DNA from 4 places in the Micromonospora sp. NPDC005367 genome. Region 2 is predicted to be linked to each of the others. Evidence: riboswitches for the same ligand, from Rfam matches in the RefSeq annotation. Region 2 holds a riboswitch; each other region holds the start of a gene.
What was found. A riboswitch is a leader RNA that binds a small molecule or an ion and turns the genes downstream of it on or off. The one in region 2 is predicted to bind cyclic di-AMP.
Positions count from the first base shown of each region.

Region 1 (3,423 bases), on a different contig from region 2:
GGCTATCCCCCCTGGGATTCGTGTGCCGCCCTACCTTGACCGCTGCCTCCCCCCGGTAAACCTCGACGGCTGGGCGGCCTGAGCTGCCGAGGTCTCCGTCCGGGATTGTTGCCGACGCGGCCCGGTCCACCCAGCCCTGCGCGTCGACGTGTCGCAGTCATCACGGCACATGCGCCCCAATAGCCGTCCGAGATCACTGTCCGCAGTGTCATGACGCCGTACGGTCATCGGTTTGCTGACCTGCGTCGACGGCGCGAGCGGTCGCGGTCAGGGTCGGCGGGCCACCACCGCCCCGTTGGCGCCCGGGGCGTCGAACGCCACCGTACGGATGTCGACGAAACCGGTGCCGGCGAGCCACGCGACGTACTCGGCTCCGGAGTAGTTCCGGCCGCCCTCCGTCTCGACCACCATGTTCATACCCATCAGCGCCGCCTCCGGCGGCCCGGTGCGCTCGTCGTTCAGCAGGAGCTCGCAGATGACGACCGCTCCGCCGGGCGGCAGCGCGGCATGGCACTTCGCGAGCAGTGCCCGGTTCGTGGGCTCGTCCCAGTCGTGCAGGATCATGCTCAGCAGGATGACGTCGTGTCCGCCCGGCAGCGCGGGGTCGGCGAGGAAGTCGCCGGCGACGGTGCTGATCCGACCGCTCAGGTCGGCCGCCGCGATCCGCTGCTCGGCCCGTACGAGGACGTGCGGCAGGTCGAGCACGGTCGCCCGCAGGTCCGGCAGGTGCCGACACAACTCGATCGGGAACGCCGCCGCCCCGCCACCGACGTCGAGCAGCGATCGATGCGAATCGAAGCCGTACGCGCCGGCCAACGCCCGGGCGGTGAAGCTGGACGTGGAGTACATCGCGTCCCAGAACTGGCTGATCATCTCCGGGTCGCTGGTGTCGAACATCGATTGCTGGCTCTGCGGATCCCAGGTCAGCGGCCGGTCGGTGCGCAACGCGTCGGCGATGCGATGCCACGGCAGGTACGTGCGCAGGTCCGAGTAGCGGATCTGCCCGCCGAAGTAGTACGGGCGGCCCTCGACCAGGAACTGCTCGGCGAGTTCGGAGTTGCGGTAGCCGTCGCCCGCGCGTTCGAGCAGGCCGAGGGAGGCGCTCGCCGCCAGCAGCATGTCCGCCGGGCGCTCGGCCAGGCCGAACTCGGCGGCCGCCTGGTCGACGGTGATGGTGCGCCCACCGGCGAGCCGGGTGAACAGGCCGAGTTCGACGCCGACGGCGAGGGTCTTGAAGCCCCACGCGCCGGCGACGAGACTCATCAGAGGAGTTGGACTGATCATGATCACATCAGAGCATGCGCATGTATGACAGATTCCGCCGGGCTCGACGTTCCAGGAATGCGCGGCGAGGCCCGGAATCCGGTAACGGTTGGTTCGACGGTCCGTGACCTCGCGCCACCCGCCATCGTCCAGATTGGGCAATCCGGGCCACGTGCCACCGCTGCACGATTCGCGCGGACGCGCAATTCGAACCCCGGCTGCCACGCGTGGCCCGGTGAACAACTTCACATGAAGTGGGCAATGGCCGCGAATCCTGCCTAGCGTCGGTCGAGTTCGCCGACGCGAACACCGCGACCGGTAACGCCAAATCCTGCCGCCGGTCGTCGGAACGTCACCCATGGCAGGAGCGGGGGACCCACCGTTTCCCGGCGCCCACCGGCTTCCTGCCCCACGGGCGCCTCGGGGTGAAGCCGCCCATTCCGCGGCCGGGCACCTCAGTCCGAACCCGACAGCTCACCTCGTCGGCGTGGAGGAAATCCATGACATCTGCGTACCACGCCCGTCACCGTGCCGTTACCGCTCGTCGCGTCGCCGTCGGCGCCCTGGCCGCCAGCGCGGTCACCGGCGCCGTCGCGCTCTTCGGCGCCGCCCCCGCCCAGGCGGCGGTCAACTGGGACGCCGTCGCCCAGTGCGAGTCCAGCGGCAACTGGCACATCAACACGGGCAACGGCTACTTCGGCGGGCTCCAGTTCTCCCAGAGCACCTGGGAGGGGTACGGCGGCACGAAGTACGCCGCCCGTGCCGACCTCGCCACCCGTGACGAGCAGATCGCGATCGCCGAGAAGGTGCTCGACGGTCAGGGCATCGGCGCGTGGCCGACCTGCGGCAAGCAGGGTGGCTCGACGTCGTCGAAGTCCACGGGCGAGTCGAAGTCGACCGGCGGATCGAAGCGCCCCTCGGGCAGCGGGACGAAGCCGACCACCCACACCCAGCGGCACAGCACCTCGACCTCGACCTCGACCGGCGGCAGCTACGTCGTGAAGCCGGGTGACACACTGTCGGAGATCGCTGGGACACACCACGTGACCGGCGGCTGGCCTGCCCTGTACGAGCGCAACAAGCGCGTGGTCGGCGACGACCCGGGCCTCATCTTCCCGGGTCAGCGGCTCAGCCTCTGACCGAGCACGCTTCCGAAGCGGCCCGAGCCTGCGAGCACGTCCCGGCGCGGGTCGTCGTCGGCCTGAGCGGCCTCCGGGGCGGAAGGTTCTTCCGTCCCGGAGGCCGCTTGCCGATGGCGGTGCGTCCGGGTCGCGGCGATCGAGTTCCGGATCGCCGCGCGGTCCAGCCCCCGCGGCACCGGCCTGGGTGGCCCGGGCCCGCGCTCAGGCGGCCAGTAGGCCGGCGAGGCTGAGTTGGTTGACGGCGGCGTCGATGCCGGCGCCGGGCACGCGGGTGAAGAGGGCGGCCACCTCGCGGGTGGTGGCCCGGTGGGCGCTGAGCGCGGTCAGCAAGCCCTCGCACGCGGCGGCGGTGCCGGGACCGGTCTGGCTGGTCATCGCTCGCACGGTCTCGTCCGGGGTCCAGATGCGGGGGAGGGGGACGTCGAGTTCATCGGACGTGTCGGTGTCGCCCCGGTACCACCGGCCGCCGTCCCACCAGAGGCAGAACGTCAACAGGCCGTTGCGGTTGCGGGTGTTGAGGACGCTGTCGGTGACCCAGGCGGGTGCTCCCGCATACAGGTCGGGCAGGGGCTGGCCGCCGTGGTAGGCGGCTTCGAGCAGCGGCGAGTTCCACTTTCCGCCGGAGAGGACCGCGCGTTCGCCCGGGAGCAGGAAGAGGACCGATCCGCTGCGGCGGTCGCTCTCGTACCAGCCGTGCCCGGGGAAGATGCGCGGCCCCCATTCCGACCCGACGCCGACGTACGCCGCTGACAGCGCCGCCCAGCGTGCCCAGACATCCGGCAGGGGAGGGACGTCGTCCACGGCGGTGCCCCTGCGACCGGCGGTGGCGTCGGCCGCTGCCGCGGCGGCCGCGCGGCCGGGATCGCGGCCCTGCGCGGTGGGTCCGGCGACGTAGCCGGCGAGCCATACCGGTACGCGCGGGCGGGGATAGGCCGCCAGGTCGTTGCGGTAGTGCTCGGCCGGCATCAGTTGGCCGTCGGGAAAGGGTTCGTCGCCGTAGTCGTAGTCGACGGTCATC
Region 1 covers NZ_JBEXFP010000023.1:72,833-76,255, forward strand. Annotated here, with positions in the region: gene ABZS42_RS18060 (methyltransferase) at 268-1,284, opposite strand; cyclic di-AMP (ydaO/yuaA leader) riboswitch at 1,576-1,766, shown strand; gene ABZS42_RS18065 (transglycosylase family protein) at 1,764-2,402, shown strand; gene ABZS42_RS18070 (hypothetical protein) at 2,607-3,423, opposite strand, start outside.
Region 1: it holds a riboswitch for cyclic di-AMP, as region 2 does, so the genes downstream of both, ABZS42_RS18065 (transglycosylase family protein) here and ABZS42_RS24925 (NlpC/P60 family protein) in region 2, are expected to answer to the same signal.

Region 2 (3,423 bases):
ACCGTCGAGCATCGACGTACGTCTCGACCGGCTCTTCCGGGTCTTCAACAACCACCTCTACACGCACATCGACCCGGCACTGCAGCAGGACGACCTGACATCGGTGGTCGAGGTGCCCGACGGGCAGCCGTTCGTGCTGCACCCGGGGGAGTTCGTGCTCGCCTCGACGCTCGAGGTGATCTCGCTCGGCGAGCAGCTCGCCGGCCGGCTGGAGGGCAAGTCGAGCCTGGGCCGGCTCGGCCTGCTGACCCACTCCACCGCCGGTTTCATCGACCCGGGATTCTCCGGCCACGTGACGCTGGAGCTGTCGAACGTGGCGAACCTTCCGATCACGCTCTGGCCGGGCATGAAGATCGGTCAGCTCTGCATCTTCCGGCTCTCGTCACCCGCCGAGCACCCGTACGGCTCGGCCGTCTACGGCTCGCGCTACCAGGGCCAGCGTGGCCCGACGCCGAGCCGGGCCTGGCAGAACTGGCGTACCTGGCCCACCCGCTGACCGGCGGTCGGGCCCGGAATCCGACCGAGCCTCGTGCCCCGTCGGGCGCACGCAGAAGCCCCTCCCACCCGGTGGAAGGGGCTTCTGCGCGAAACGATCAGTCGGGACGGCCGAAGCTGTGGATGGGGCCGTCGTCGACCTTCTTCATCTTGATCGGCACCCCGGCCTGCGAGGCGTGCACCACCCATCCGCCGCCGACGTACATGCCGACGTGGTGCAGATCGCTGTAGTAGAAGACGAGGTCGCCGGGGCGCAGGTCCGCACGGCTCACCGTCTTGGTCACCCTGCGCTGCTGCGCGGCGTTGTGCGGCAGCGACACCCCGGCCTTGGCCCACGCCGCGAGCATGAGCCCGGAGCAGTCGTACGAGCCGGGACCGTCGGCACCCCAGACGTAGGGCTTGCCGATCTGGGCGCAGGCGAACTTCACCGCCACCCCGGCGGCGCCACCCGGATAGGTGGCCGGGCACGGGGCCGGACGCAGTGGCCCGCCGCCGCCGTTGCCGTACACCTTGATCCGCAGCTTCTGCAGCCGGTCGATCTCGGTGTTGATCTGCTTCTTCTTCTCGGCCAGCTGGGCCTCGGTCCGGGTCAGCTGGGTGACGAGCTCGTCCAGCGGCGCCTTCTGCCGGGCCAGTTCGTCGCGCAGGTCGACGACCTGGGCGACGTCCGTCTGCTGATTGTGGGCGAACCGATCGAGCAGCTCCAGCTGGCCGACGACGTCACTCGGTGACTGGCTGCCGAGCAGGGCGTTGACGGTGGACAGGTTCTCGCCCTTGTACGCCCGCACCGCGAGCACACCGACCTTGTTCATGGCCTGGTCGATCCGGAGTTGCAGTGGCTTGATCCGGGCCGCCAGCGCATCGGCCTGCTTGCGCTTGGCCGCGAGCTCCTGACGGGTGGCGTTGTGCCGCTCGATCACGGGTTCGAGCTTGTTCCAGTCCTGGTCGATCTGACGCTCGATCTCAGCGACCGACGGGTCGGCGTGCGCCGCCGTGGCGCCGCCGGTCAGGACGACGCCGACGCCGATGAGGGCGGCGAGGACGGTGGTGATGCGGGACCAGCGTGGACGCGGCGCACCCGTCGTCGGGCCGGCTGTCGCCGACCGTCCGGACGGAGGCCGCGGGGCATGGTGTGCCACCGGGCTCCGTACTCCTTCTTCCTGACCGCCTACCGGGTTAGCTGACGGGTTCGGGCGGGAAGGTCGGCGCCCTACCGCAGTGGCTGCGGATTCACCCCGGAAACCTGGGTCCCCGGCTCGCTCAGCGAGCGACTCGGCGGTGTCGGACCGTTACCGCCCGGGTTGGACGGACCTGCTGCCGGCCGACGATTGATCAGCCTAGAGAGCGCCGTTACCGATCCGCAACCCGTCGAGCCGTGACACTCCGTGGTGACGCAGCGGGACGCACCCCTGGTGCGAGAACGAAGGTTTTCTTCCGAGCGCTTCGACCAGTGGAAAGGTATTGACCCCGAGGGCACGGCGGAGTCAAGGTGACCAATACCTTGACCCGTCCGTAACTGGGGGTTCGATGCACCGATCAACCATGTCGAGGAGCAGGCGTGCCCTGCTCGCCGCAGCGATGGTCACGGCCACCGCTGCCGTGCCACTGACCGGCGGTCCGGCCGGGGCCGCACCGCTCGCCGGAACCGACCCGACCGGCGAGCGTCAGCAGCAGTACGCGGCCGCGGCCGCGGAGTACGGCGTGCCGGAGACCGTCCTGCTCGGCGTCTCCTACCTGGAGTCCAGGTGGGACACCCACGCCGGCACACCCAGCACCAGCGGCGGCTACGGGCCGCTGCACCTCACCGACGCGGCTCACGTCGCGAGCCTGACCCCGAGCCACCACGTCCAGCAGGACGAGGACCCGCGCGGCGACACCTCCCGGCCACTGGCGGTCGCCGCGCCCGGTGGAGCCGAACCGTCCAGCGCGCCGGCGTCCGCGGCGCTACAGACCCTTCAGGCCGCCGCAGCGCTCACCGGGGCGGACACCACGGCACTCCGTACCGATCCGGCGGCCAACATCCGTGGCGGCGCGGCGCTGCTCGCCTCGTACCAGAAGCAGCTGGGCGGCCCGGTCGGCGCGGAGACCGACCCGGGAACCTGGTACGGCGCGGTGGCGCGCTACTCGGGAGCCGACACCGAGGAGACGGCCTCCGCCTTCGCCGACGAGGTGTACGACCAGATCCGCGTCGGCGCGACCCGGCGAACCGACGACGGCCACCAGGTCACCCTCGCCGCGCGCCCGGTGACCGCACGGGCGGACACGGTGCACCGTCTCGGGCTGCGCAAGTCGCAGCGCCCGGACCGGGTGGAGTGCCCGGTACGGCTCGGCTGCGAGTGGATTCCCGCCCCGTACGAGCAGTACGGCCCGGGCGCCGGCGACTACGGCAACCACGACCTGGGCAACCGGCCGGCCCAGCAGAAGATCGAGTACATCGTCATCCACGACACCGAGGGGTACTACGGGCCCAGCGTCGGCCTCGTGCAGCAGGCCGACTACCTGGGCTGGCACTACACGCTGCGCTCGGTGGACGGCCACGTCGCGCAGCACGTTCGGACCAAGGACGTCGGCTGGCAGGCCGGCAACTGGTACGTGAACGCCAAGTCGATCGGCATCGAGCACGAGGGCTTCGCCGGCCACGGCACCTGGTACACCGAGGCGATGTACCGGGCCTCGGCCAAGCTGGTCCGGTACCTGGCGCTCAAGCTCGGCATCCCGCTGGACCGGCAGCACATCATCGGGCACGACAACGTTCCCGGCACCGTCGCCTCGACCGTGGCGGGCATGCACTGGGACCCGGGCCCGTACTGGGACTGGTCGCACTACTTCGATCTGCTGAAGGCGCCGTTCCGGACCACCGGCACCAAACGGACCGGCCTGGTCACCATCGACCCGGACCTCGCCGCCAACCGGCCGGCGTTCGTCGGC
Region 2 covers NZ_JBEXFP010000044.1:11,230-14,652, forward strand. Annotated here, with positions in the region: gene dcd (dCTP deaminase) at 1-496, shown strand, start outside; gene ABZS42_RS24925 (NlpC/P60 family protein) at 594-1,634, opposite strand; cyclic di-AMP (ydaO/yuaA leader) riboswitch at 1,647-1,783, opposite strand; gene ABZS42_RS24930 (peptidoglycan recognition family protein) at 2,038-3,423, shown strand, end outside.

Region 3 (3,423 bases), on a different contig from region 2:
GTCGAGGTGCCGCAGGCCGCCGCCATCTGGTCGGCTCTGCTGGTGCTGGCCCTGATCGTGCTCACCGTGCTGGTCACCCGTCCGGAGCGCGACCGGCCGGAGGACGACCGGTCCGCCCCGACCGGGCCGACCGACCGGGAGCTGGCCGCAGCCGAGGCTGCCGACCTGCGCCGGTACGCCGACGAGGTGGCCGTGGCCGCGGCCGGCGCGGCGCAGACCGCCCGCCGGCGACGGGCCGAGTGGCTGACCGCCCAGGACGACCTGGACCGGGCCTGGGCGGCGTACGACGAGGCCGAGAGCGCCGCCCGCCGGTACTGCGGTGCCGGTGCCCTGCCGCCGCCCCGCACTCCTCGCACTCCGGCCGAGTACGCCGCCCGGGAGCGGCACCTGCACCGGGTGGCCACGGCGGCGTACTGGCGAGGCGAGCTCACCTTGCGCCAACTCGGCGATGTCTTCGGGCACCGGGACGGCTGGGATCCCCGCATGCACCCCGTCGAGCAGGAGGTGCACCTGGCCCGGGTGGTCCGGGACGGCCGGCTGGCCGGCTACCGGGCGGCCCGGGAACGGGAGCGCGGTGCCTGGTGGGACGCCGAACTCGCCGCCGAGGCGGCCCGTGCCCTGGCCACCGAGGCGTACGCGGCGGCGGCCCGCCTCCGGCCGGGGCAACTGCCGGCGGCTCGGCCCGCGTCCGCCGCACCCGCCCAGGTGGTGACCCGCTGGCAGCCGGCCAGGGTGGGCTGAGCGGGCCGGTCCGGGCCTTGATCGACTCGGCTTCCGTGAAGTCGGGCGGTCCCGGTCGTGCGAGCAGCGCGGCCTCAGGGAACTCCAGGACCTCAAGGAACTCGAGTCGACCCAGTTATCTTGGTGGGCCCGGTCACATCAATTCGAAAACGGTCAGTGGGATCAGCGGGTGCGAATCGTCCCCGCCATTTGGCAAGGTTGCCGTTCGACTGTCCCGTTGCGCCCCTCCGGTGCCGCCGTAACCATCCGTCCCATTGAGTCACGTCAGCGGCTGAACGCCCGGAAAAATTGTTCACCGGAACAGGTTTGAGCAGGTGGCGAAGGGTTGGCAGGCTCTCCGTCGACCAGTAGTGTCGGCGCGTCCGGTGCGGTAACCGTTCGCAACAGGCGACGCCGCGCCGACCCGCCTAATCGTGATTCCACGAGCCGGGGACCCACATGCACGTCCGGGGTGAATCCGCGAGCCACGGCCCGCGGTAGGGCGATCTTCCCGCCCGAATCCGTCAGCTAACCCGGTAGGCGGTGCCGGAAGGAGTTCCATCCCTGTGGTGCACGAACCTATCCCTCGGTCCTCCCCGACCCTCCACGGCGCCGCGGCGCCCGTGCTCGCCCGTCCCGTAGCGGCGAGCTGACTCCGGCACCCGCGTCTTTCCGCCCGACCCACCGGGCGTTCCCTGAGCGATCCACCAACCGCACGCGGACCAGGTCCGCGCGGTGACGCCTGCCCGGATTCCGGTACGGCTGCCGGTCGCTCACCCCCCGAACCGTGGAGGAACCGTGAAGCACACCCTGAAGCGTCAGCTCCGTCGGCTGGCCACCCAGCGCCCGTACCAGATCGCCGCCGCGTCCGCCGCGGCCGTGGTGCTGGCGTCCACCACCGGCGCCCTGCTCAGCGGCGCCGACGATGCGCCCGCCGCACAGCGCGGCGCCACCGCGGTGGCGGCCGAACTGCGCAGCGACGCCCACATCGCCTCGCTCGACGACCAGCAGCCCACCACCCCGGCGGCCGGCTCGCCCACGACCAGCGCCCCGGCGGCGAAGAAGTCCGCGAACCCGGACCTGACCCGCAAGCCGGCAGCGCCCAAGCCGCCGGCGAGCAAGGTCCTCGACTACGACTACCAGGCGCAGACGACCTACTTCTACTGCGGCCCGGCCGCCGCCCGGAACGCGCTCAGCGCCACCGGCATCGAACGCAGCCAGGACGACCTGGCCGCGCAGCTCGGCACCACCGAGATGGGCACCAACTCCGCCGAGGACACCACGCGGGTGTTGAACGCCGTGGTCAAGGGCAACCCGTACAAGACCACCATGTTCCCCAGCGCGCCGCGTCCCGCCCAGATGGACCAGCTCCAGGCCGACATCGTCCGGGCCATCACCGACGGGCGCGGTGTGGTCGCGAACATCGTCGGCGACGCCGTCGACACGAACGGTGGCTGGCACTCCTTCGGCGGCGGGCACTACATCGCCGTCGTCGGCTACCGGGACCAGGGTCGCACCGTGAAGATCGCCGACTCGGCGAACCCGGCGGTGCCGTCGTACTGGATCACCACGATCAACCTGGCGAACTGGATCACCACTCGCGGTTACTCCGCCTGACGATCGCGCTCACAACGGGCGCCGGCCCCCTTACGCGAGGGGCCGGCGCCCGTTGTCGTCCGGTCCGACTGTCGGATGTTCACCCTCGCCGGGCCGGCCCCGCCGATGGCACACTGCGTCCATGAACGACGGTGGCGCCCGTACGGCCGGCCGGCCCACCCTCCTGCTGCTGCACGGCATGGGTGCGACCGGTGAGGTGTGGCTGCCCTGGACGCCACTGCTGCGGCGCCGCTGGGACGGGCGCTGGCTGGCACCGGACCTGGCCGGCCACGGCACGTCGCCGCCGCTGCCCGCATACTCCTTCGCCGCGCTGGCCGAGCGGGTGGCCGCCGCCCTCGCCCCCGGTGACCGCCTGATCGTGCTGGGGCACTCGCTCGGCGGCGTGGTCGGCCTGACGCTCGCCGCGCGCGGCGCCGGGCTGCCTGTCGCCGCTGTCGTCGGGCTCGGCATCAAGGCGGTGTGGTCCGACGCCGAGCTGGCGAGGACGCGCCAGCTGGCCGCCCGCCCGGTCGCCTGGTACCCGACCCGGGACGAGGCCGCTCAGCGCTACCTGCGGGTGTCCGGGCTGGCCGGGCTGGTCGCCCCCGACGATCCGAGGGTGACGGCCGGGCTGCGTGAGGTGCACGGGCGCTGGCGACTGGCCATGGACCGGGGCGCGTTCGCGGTCGCTGAGCCGGACCTGGCGGCGCTGGTGGCGGCCACCGAGGTGCCGGTCCTGCTGGCGCGCGGCGAACACGACCCGCTGGTCACCGACGGGCAGCTCCAGCGCTACGGGGTCCCCGTCGCCACGCTCTCCGGGCTCGGCCACAACGCCCACGTCGAGGACCCGGAGGCGGTGCTGGCGCTGGTCGAGGCGTACCGCTGAGCGGGAGGCGGACTCAGGCGGTGGTGGAGACGGTGTCGGCCTCGGCCGGACGCGGCGCCGGGGGCTTCCCGGCGGGCTCCAGCTCCCGCCGCGCGGCCTCCAGGAACGCCTCGGCGTACGACTCGGCGGGGAAGCCGCCGAGGTAGCGCCGACGGGTCTCCCAACGCCGCGCGGACAGCGGGTCGGTGTCGAGCAGCTGGTCCAGCACCTCGTCCAGGTCG
Region 3 covers NZ_JBEXFP010000024.1:1,029-4,451, reverse strand. Annotated here, with positions in the region: gene ABZS42_RS18180 (hypothetical protein) at 1-741, shown strand, start outside; cyclic di-AMP (ydaO/yuaA leader) riboswitch at 1,136-1,278, shown strand; gene ABZS42_RS18175 (C39 family peptidase) at 1,519-2,337, shown strand; gene ABZS42_RS18170 (alpha/beta hydrolase) at 2,459-3,202, shown strand; partial or broken gene ABZS42_RS18165 (CDP-glycerol glycerophosphotransferase family protein) at 3,216-3,423, opposite strand, start outside.
Region 3: it holds a riboswitch for cyclic di-AMP, as region 2 does, so the genes downstream of both, ABZS42_RS18175 (C39 family peptidase) here and ABZS42_RS24925 (NlpC/P60 family protein) in region 2, are expected to answer to the same signal.

Region 4 (3,423 bases), on a different contig from region 2:
GTCCGCCGCCTGCCGCCCCGAGCGGGCGCCAGGGCCAGTTACGCCATCACCGACCGGCTGGCCGCCGGGTCGCTGCGGTTCCCGGTGACGTACCGCGCCGACGTGCTGGTCCGAGCGGACGACGAGATCTTGACCGTGGCTCGGCAGTGGCCGGCGACCATGGTGCGCAATCACACCCTGCTGTGCGCCGAGGCGGACGGGCTGGTGCGCATCGACGTCGAGATCACCCTCGCCGCGCCGGCGCCGCTGTTCGCGTACGCCTTCCGGCAGGCCCGCGCGGCGCACCTGGCACTGGCCAACCGGCTCGTCTCCGAGCTCGAACGCCACCGGGAGAGCCCACCCGCCGCGTCCTGACCGGCGCCGCGACAGCGGCCGGCGGTCAGGCACCCGCGCGCCCGGCCACCGCCGGGCGCCCGCGCCGCGCGCCCGGTCCGGCCGGCCGCATCCGCCCCCACGGCTTGTACGTGGAGAGCACCGTCGCGATGATCATCAAGCTGGTCGACACGGCGGGCGCGATCACCAGGTCGGCCCGGTCCCGCGCCGGCAGCGCAGCCCCGAGGTCGCCGGCGGCGCGCAGGCTCGGCGTGAGCAGGAACAGCACGAGCCCGACCATCACCGTGGTGATCAGCAGTTTCGCCAGCACCCAGCGGTAGCGGAACAGCTTCCACGGGGTCAGCAGGGCGCTGGTCACACCGACCACCCACACGGCGACGGCCAGCGGCGCGAAGAGCGTCGTGCCGATCAGCGCGGCGGCCGGATAGACCACGTCCGCGTCGGCGCCGCGCAGCACCGCCACGCCCAACGCGAGCAGTACGAGGTCCGCGCCGAGCCAGCCCAGCGAGGTGACCAGGTGCAGCGTGAGCAGAGCCTTACGCACGGTCGGCGGTGTTCGGGTCATGTCCTCGATGCTGCCCGTGCCGGCCGGCCGGATCGTCCGCCGACCGGCGACATCGTGGCTACGTCCCGCGACGTATCCGGGCGGTGCGGGTGGCCGCTGCGACCACCCGCCCGCGCGGCGTCAGTACACCGAGAGGTGCACGTGGTTGGTGTGGTCGCTGGACGGGTCTCCGCCCGCCCCGCTGTACGACTTCCATCCGCTGCTGGGCAGCCAGATCTGCCGGTACCAGATCACGTAGAGCACCGCGAGCCGGTCGGAGTTGCGGATGAAGTACGCGGCCAGGTTGTTGCCGTACGTCTTGTCGCCGCCCGTGGCGTCACCGCCGAAGCCGTTCTTCTGGGCGGCGAAGTCGCATGCCCGCCCCTTGGGATGCTCGCCGGATCCGCCGTTGCGATGGCACGAGACGTAGCGGGTGAAGCCGGCCGCCTTGGCCTGCTTGAGCGCGTGCAGCGCGCGCGGGGTGATGCAGCCGCTCGCCGGTGTCGGGTCGTTGACGCTGCACGACTCCTTGGGCCAGGAGCCGTCCGGGTTGCGCGGCGCCGGGTCGGCGTTCGCGGTGGAGGTGCCCCGGTTGGACCCGCCGGCGGAGGAGTTGACCGCGTTCGCGTTGGCCACCTCGAGGGCTCGCTCGGCCTGTTGCTTGCGCTTCGCCATCACGGCGACCTGCTTGCGCTGCTCCTTGATCTCACCGTCCAGCGCGGCGCGGGTCCGGTTCGCCTCGTCCCGGGTCGCCGTCAGGTCACGCAGCGCCCGGTCCTCCTTGGAGGCGACGGCCTCCAGGGCGGCGGCGCGGTCCATGAAGCCCTCCGGGCTGCTGCTGCTGAGCAGTGCCGAGACCGTGCCGAGCCGGCCGGTGCGGTAGGCGACCCCGGCGATCTCGCCGACCTTGCCGCTGCGCTCCGCCAGCTCGGCGTCGGTCTTCTTGAGCCGGTCGGTGAGCTGCTGCTGCCGTGTCACGGAGCGTGCCAGGGCGGCCTTCGCGTCGAGCCAGCCCTTGCTGGCCGCCTCCAACTGGGCGCGCAGGGCGGGGGTGCCGCCCTCGGTGTCGGTGCTGGGGGCCGCGGCGGGCAGAGCCGCCGGGGGAGTGGCCGCGGTGCCGGTGCCGGGGGTGGCCACGAGGGCGAGGGCGAGCGTCGCGGCGATCAGGGCCGCCATCCGGGCGGCGCGTCGTCGTACGGGTGCCACTGCTGGCATGCACATGTCCTTCCGTCAGCCGCCGACCGGGTTAGCTGACGGGTTCGGGACGGAAGATCCCTACCGCTCGCGCGGATGCACCCCAGGAACGTGGTTCCCCGGTTCGCCGAACGTCGGCGATTAGGCGGCGGTCGCCGCCGGCGCTGGTGGGCGCCTCCTGGCGGAGACCGGGACCGAGCCTACCGGTGCCGGTGGGGCTGCTGCAGCCGATGTGACTCCCTGTGCCGTCGAGCTAACCGAAAAATGCGGCACAACCGCACCATCCGGCTCAAAGACCCCGCCTGTTCACATCACCACTCGACGGCCCCGCAGGCGCCAGGGGCCGCACCGGGCTCGATCTGCAACGTCGCGTGCTCGATGTGGAAGTCCTCGTGCAGCGCCTCCCGCGCCGCCGCGAGCACGGTGCCGACCTCCGCGCCGGGCGCCATGGTGAGGTGCGCCGAAGCCACCTCCATGCCCGAGGTGAGCGTCCATACGTGCAGGTCGTGTACGCCGGCCACGCCGGGCACCGCGGCCAGCCGGTCGTGCACCGCGGTCACCTGAAGGTGTTCCGGGGCGGCCTGGACCAGGATGCGGACCGCGGCCCGCCCGAGCCGCCAGGTGCGCGGCAGGATGAACACGCCGATCGCCACCGCCACCAACGGGTCCGTCCACCACCAGCCGGTGAACGTGATGAGCAGCGCCGCCGCGATCACCCCGAGCGAGCCGAGCAGGTCGCCGAGCACCTCGAGGTAGGCACCCTGGAGGTTGATGCTCTCCCGGGCCCCGGGTCGCAGCAGTGCGAAGGCGGCCACGTTGGCCAGCAGGCCCAGCACGGCCACCGCCAGCATCGGGCCGGCGAGCACCTCCGGCGGGTCGCCGAACCGGCCGACCGCCTCGACCAGCACGTAGACCGCGACCCCGGAGAGCAGTACGGCGTTCGCCAGCGCGGCGAGCACCTCGAGACGGTAGAGGCCGAAGGTGCGCTGCGGGTCGTGACCGGCCCGCCGGGTGGCGGTGATCGCCGCGAGGGCCATGCCGATGCCGAGCACGTCGGTGAACATGTGCCCGGCGTCGGACAGCAGGGCGAGCGAGCCGGTCCGGAAGGCGGCGACCGCCTCGACCAGCATCAGGACCGCGAGCAGGGCGAACGCCGCCCAGAGTCGGCCGCGGTGGTGCTGCGCGGCGTTCACCACCGACTCGTCGTGGCCATGACCTGCGCCCACGAGACCACCCTCCGCCGACGGTCCGGACCGGTCAAACATATGCTCACATCGCAATGTGTGCAACTGTCGGCCGCGCCGGAGGCCGAGGCGGGGCCGCCGGGGGACCGCTCAGTCGGTCGGGTCGAT
Region 4 covers NZ_JBEXFP010000009.1:108,446-111,868, forward strand. Annotated here, with positions in the region: gene ABZS42_RS09410 (SRPBCC family protein) at 1-354, shown strand, start outside; gene ABZS42_RS09415 (hypothetical protein) at 380-898, opposite strand; gene ABZS42_RS09420 (hypothetical protein) at 1,019-2,092, opposite strand; cyclic di-AMP (ydaO/yuaA leader) riboswitch at 2,097-2,229, opposite strand; gene ABZS42_RS09425 (cation diffusion facilitator family transporter) at 2,383-3,297, opposite strand; gene ABZS42_RS09430 (AAA family ATPase) at 3,406-3,423, opposite strand, start outside.
Region 4: it holds a riboswitch for cyclic di-AMP, as region 2 does, so the genes downstream of both, ABZS42_RS09420 (hypothetical protein) here and ABZS42_RS24925 (NlpC/P60 family protein) in region 2, are expected to answer to the same signal.